Regions from separate parts of the Streptomyces enissocaesilis genome, predicted to be linked through region 1. Evidence: riboswitches for the same ligand, from Rfam matches in the RefSeq annotation. Region 1 holds a riboswitch; the other holds the start of a gene.
The links. A riboswitch is a leader RNA that binds a small molecule or an ion and turns the genes downstream of it on or off. The one in region 1 is predicted to bind S-adenosylmethionine.
Positions count from the first base shown of each region.

Region 2: it holds a riboswitch for S-adenosylmethionine, as region 1 does, so the genes downstream of both, thrC (threonine synthase) here and ABD374_RS26995 (aminotransferase class V-fold PLP-dependent enzyme) in region 1, are expected to answer to the same signal.

Region 1 covers NZ_BAAAUD010000051.1:257,550-259,936, forward strand. Annotated here, with positions in the region: gene ABD374_RS26995 (aminotransferase class V-fold PLP-dependent enzyme) at 1-1,379, opposite strand, end outside; partial or broken gene ABD374_RS26990 (glycerate kinase) at 1-18, shown strand, start outside; SAM riboswitch class IV at 1,539-1,655, opposite strand; gene trpD (anthranilate phosphoribosyltransferase) at 1,741-2,387, opposite strand, start outside.
Region 2 covers NZ_BAAAUD010000097.1:1,584-3,970, forward strand. Annotated here, with positions in the region: gene ABD374_RS31975 (glucosyl-3-phosphoglycerate synthase) at 1-939, opposite strand, end outside; SAM riboswitch class I at 1,117-1,244, shown strand; gene thrC (threonine synthase) at 1,262-2,387, shown strand, end outside.

The DNA.
Region 1 (2,387 bases):
CCTTCCTCGGTGCGGTAGTCCCACTTCGCGCCGTCCTCGACGAGTTCCCTGACGGCACGCAGGAACCGCTCCACATGCTCGTCGGGCGTACCGGCACCGAAGCTGACGCGGATCGCGTTCAGCGAGCGCTCCCCCGGCTCGGCCTCCGGCGCGCCGCACTCGCCCGGCTCCTGCGGTTCGCTGCCGAGCAGGGTGCGTACCAGCGGGTGGGCGCAGAACAGGCCGTCCCGTACGCCGATTCCGTACTCGGCGGAGAGCGCGGCGGCGAAGTGCGAGCTGTTCCAGCCCTCGACGACGAAGGAGATGACACCGACGCGCGGGGCGTCGTCCCCGAAGAGGGAGAGCACCCGGACCGCACCGACCCCGGCCAGCCCCTCCAGGACCTTCGTCACCAGTGCCTGCTCACGCTCGACGAGGGAGTCGAAGCCGGCCTCGGTGAGCGCCTTGCAGGCGGAGGCGATGGAGTACACGCCGATGACGTTGGGCGAACCGGCCTCGTGGCGGGCGGCCGTGGTGTGCCACTCGACGTCCACACCGCCGTCGGCGCGGCGGGCGACCGTGCGCGAGGCGCCGCCGCCCGCGAGGTACGGCTCGGCGCTCTGCAGCCAGTCGGCGCGTCCCGCGAGCACGCCGGAGCCGAACGGCGCGTACAGCTTGTGCCCGGAGAACGCGATCCAGTCGACGTCCAACTCCGCGATGTCCAGCGGGTGGTGGGGCGCGAGCTGCGCGGCGTCGAGCACGATCCGCGCACCGTGGGCGTGGGCGGCGGCCGCGAGCTCCTTGACCGGCCACAGCTCACCGGTGACGTTCGAGGCGCCGGTGACGCACACCAGGGCGGGACCATTGGGGCCTCCCCTGCTCGAGCGAAGCCGAGAGCCTGGGGAAGGGTCACGGGCGGCCAGCGCCCGCTCCAGGGTCTCGACGGCCTGGGCTGGAGTCCGGGGCGCGTCCAGGAAGGTGACCTCCGCGTCGCGCCAGGGCAGCAGCGAGGCGTGGTGCTCGGTCTCGAAGACGAACACCTGACAGCCGGCGGGAAGGGCCGCGGCCAGCAGGTTGAGCGAGTCGGTCGTGGACCGGGTGAAGACGACCTGGTCGCTCTCGCGGCAGCCGAGGAACTCGGCGACGGTGGCACGGCTGCTCTCGAAGAGGTCCGTCGACAGCTGCGAGAGGTAGCCGGCGCCGCGGTGCACACTGCCGTAGTACGGGGCGTACGCCGCCACGTCGTCCCACACGCGCTGGAGGGCCGGGGCGCTCGCCGCGTAGTCGAGGGCCGCGTAGGTGACCTCACCACCCGTCACGAGCGGCACGAGGACATCTCGCCCGAGGACGGGCAGAGGCGTACAAACGGTCTGGTCGGCGGCAGCGGTGGAGACAGACATGGCGAACTCCCGAAACAGGCAGGCGAATTCCCCGCGCCGGCGGATACACGGCAGCGCTGGAGAGGGAAAAGGGGGTGTGCGAGGAAGGGGCGAAAGGCCCTATCGCATTCGCTTGCTCACAAGAGGCTCCCTGAGAACCAGGACCCCAAGTCTTCGAGGGGTCCGCGCTTGCCGTAGACCTTTCTGTCTACGGCCTGGTCTTCACCCGGGGCACCCCGCCACGGACGGAGGGTTGCCGGACAGCAAGCCGGGGCCAAAACGCTGTCACTCATGACCTGCCAAGCATCTTGCCACACGATCAAGAACACGCAAGGCGTAGTCCGGAGTCTGGACTACGCCTCGCGTCACCCACCATGCGCACTCAGCTGTTGCTGGCAGCCACCCAGCGCTCCAGCGCCGCACGGGCCGCTCCCGAGTCGATCGACTCCGCCGCCTTGGCGATCCCCGCCGCGATCTGCTCCTCCAGGGACGTGCCGGTCGGGTCGAGGGCGACCAGCGCCGCCGCCGTGTTGAGCAGCACCGCCTCCCGGACGGGGCCGGTCTCCCCGGCCAGCAGCCGCCTCGCGACATCCGCGTTGTACGACGCGTCCGCGCCGCGCAGCGCCTCCACGGGCACGATCTCCAGGCCCACGTCGCGCGGGTCGAATGCCTGCTCCCGGACCGCCCCGTCCCGTACGACCCACACGCGCGAGGTCGCGGTGGTGGTCAGTTCGTCGAGGCCGTCGTCGCCCCGGAAGACCAGCGCGGAGTTCCCCCGTTCGGCGAGAACACCCGCCACGATGGGGGCCATCCGGGCGTCGGCGACACCGACCGCCTGCGCCTTCACCTGCGCCGGGTTCGTCAGCGGGCCGAGGATGTTGAACGTCGTCGGCGCGCCCAGCTCCTTGCGCGCCTTCGCGACGTACCGCAGGGCCGGGTGGAACTTCACCGCGAAGCAGAAGGTGATGCCCGCTTCCTCCGCGACCTCGGCGACACGCTTCGGCGTCAGCTCCAGGTTGACCCCGAGCT
Region 2 (2,387 bases), on a different contig from region 1:
GCGCGCCGCGTACTCGTCGATCTCGCACATCGGCGGCCGCTCCTCCGTGTCCACCGCGTAGGTCCGCGGGACGAATCCGTACCCGTCCTCGCCCCGCTCGAACTGCGTCAGCACGGGCCGCACCAGAGTGCCGCGCGAAAGCCGCTGCTGAGCGGTCCGGTAGATCGTGGCGGCCATCCGCCCGAGCGCCTGCCCGTCCTGGTGGCGGTGTTTGCGTACGCCCACGTCGACCTGGGCCAGCGCGTCCAGGCCCACCGTGTGGAGCGAGTCGACGAGCAGGCCCAGCTCCACTCCGTAACCGACGGGGAAGGGCAGCCGCTCCAGGAGCGAGCGGCGCACGGCGTACTCGCCGCCCAGCGGCTGGACGAACCCGGCCAGCTGCGGCCAGTGCAGGTTGAGCAGCGGGCGGGCCACCAGCTCGGTCACCCGACCGCCCTGACCTGTGGCTTCGCCGAGCGGACGGTCGTACATCGCCTTCACGAAGTGCACGTCGGGCTCGGTGAGCAGCGGCCCGACGATGCCCGAGACGAACGAGGCGGAGAAGTCCCGCAGGTCCGAGTCGATGAAACACACGATGTCACCACTGGTCACCAGGAGTGACCGCCACAACACCTCGCCCTTGCCGCGCAGGGCCGGTATTCGGGGCAGTACGGCGTCACGGTGGACGACCCGCGCCCCCGCCGCCGTCGCGACCTGCGCCGTGCGGTCCTTCGAGCCGGAGTCGACGACGACGAGCTCGTCGACGAGCGGCACGGCCTCCATCAGCTCATGGCGTATCGCCGCGACGATGTCACCGACCGTCGACTCCTCGTCGAGGGCGGGCAGCACGACGCTGACGCTGTGGCCACGTCCGGTCTTGGCCGCGACCAGCCGGTCCAGCGACCGGTCGGCCGTGGTCCAGGACCGCAGTTCCAGCCAGCGCTCCACCTCTTCGAGCACGTGCTTCTCCCTTGCGTGCCATGCCGCATATGCGGCATATCGATACAGTCATCTCGCGGTGCGGACGACTGTCTCCGCCGCCCGGGGCTTCGGTTACAGTCTTGAACAACGCGGACCGCCCTCGCATCTCGGGGGGCTCGCGGAACAAATGCGCCGGGCCCAGACCCGGCGCCATAGCGCTCATCCAGAGGGACAGAGGGAACGGCCCGTTGAAGTCCCGGCAACCATCCTGCCGACCGCGAGGTCGTGGTGGGGACGGTGCCAATTCCGTCTCACGGCGAAACGCGCCGTGGGGAAGATGAGGAGAAAGGGCCTCGCCACCATGGCTGTGCAGACCGTCGAAACCGATGCAAGCGCCACCGACTCGCATTCCCTGCCCGTAGACCTGGGCCCCGCCACCGCGCTTTCCTGCCGCGAGTGCGGAGAACGATTCGAACTGGGCCCGATCTTCGCCTGTTCTTCCTGTTTCGGTCCTCTTGAGGTCGCCTACGACCTCCCGCTCGGCGACGCCGAGGCGCTGCGCAAGCGGATCGAGGCCGGACCGGACAACATCTGGCGCTACGCGCCGCTGCTGCCCGTGCCCGCCGACGTGGCGTCCAAGCCCAGCCTGAACCCGGGCTTCACCAAGCTCGTCAAGGCCGACAACCTGGCCCGCGCGCTGGGTGTCACCGGCGGTCTGTACGTCAAGGACGACTCCGGCAACCCGACGCACTCCTTCAAGGACCGCGTCGTCGCCATCGCCGTCGAGGCCGCCCGCGCGTTCGGCTTCACCACGCTCTCCTGCTCCTCCACCGGCAACCTGGCCGGCGCGGTCGGCGCCGCCGCCGCGCGGGCCGGCTTCCGCTCGTGCGTGTTCATCCCGCACGACCTGGAGCAGGGCAAGGTCGTGATGGCCTCGGTCTACGGCGGCGACCTGGTCGGCATCGAGGGCAACTACGACGACGTCAACCGCTTCTGCTCCGAGCTCATCGGCGACCCGCTGGGCGAGGGCTGGGGATTCGTCAACGTCAACCTGCGCCCGTACTACGGCGAGGGCTCCAAGACCCTGGCATACGAGATCTGCGAGCAGCTCGGCTGGCGGATCCCGGACCAGCTCGTCATCCCGATCGCCTCGGGCTCGCAGCTCACGAAGATCGACAAGGGTCTCAAGGAGCTCATCGCCCTGGGCCTGGTCGAGGACAGGCCGTACAAGATCTTCGGTGCCCAGGCGGAGGGCTGCTCCCCGGTGTCGGCGGCCTTCAAGGCCGGGCACGACGTCGTACGGCCGCAGAAGCCGAACACGATCGCCAAGTCGCTGGCGATCGGCAACCCGGCCGACGGCCCGTACGTCCTGGACATCGCCCGCCGCACGGGCGGCGCGGTCGAGGACGTCGACGACGAGCAGGTCGTGGAGTCGATCAAGCTGCTGGCCGAGACGGAGGGCATCTTCGCGGAGACCGCGGGCGGCG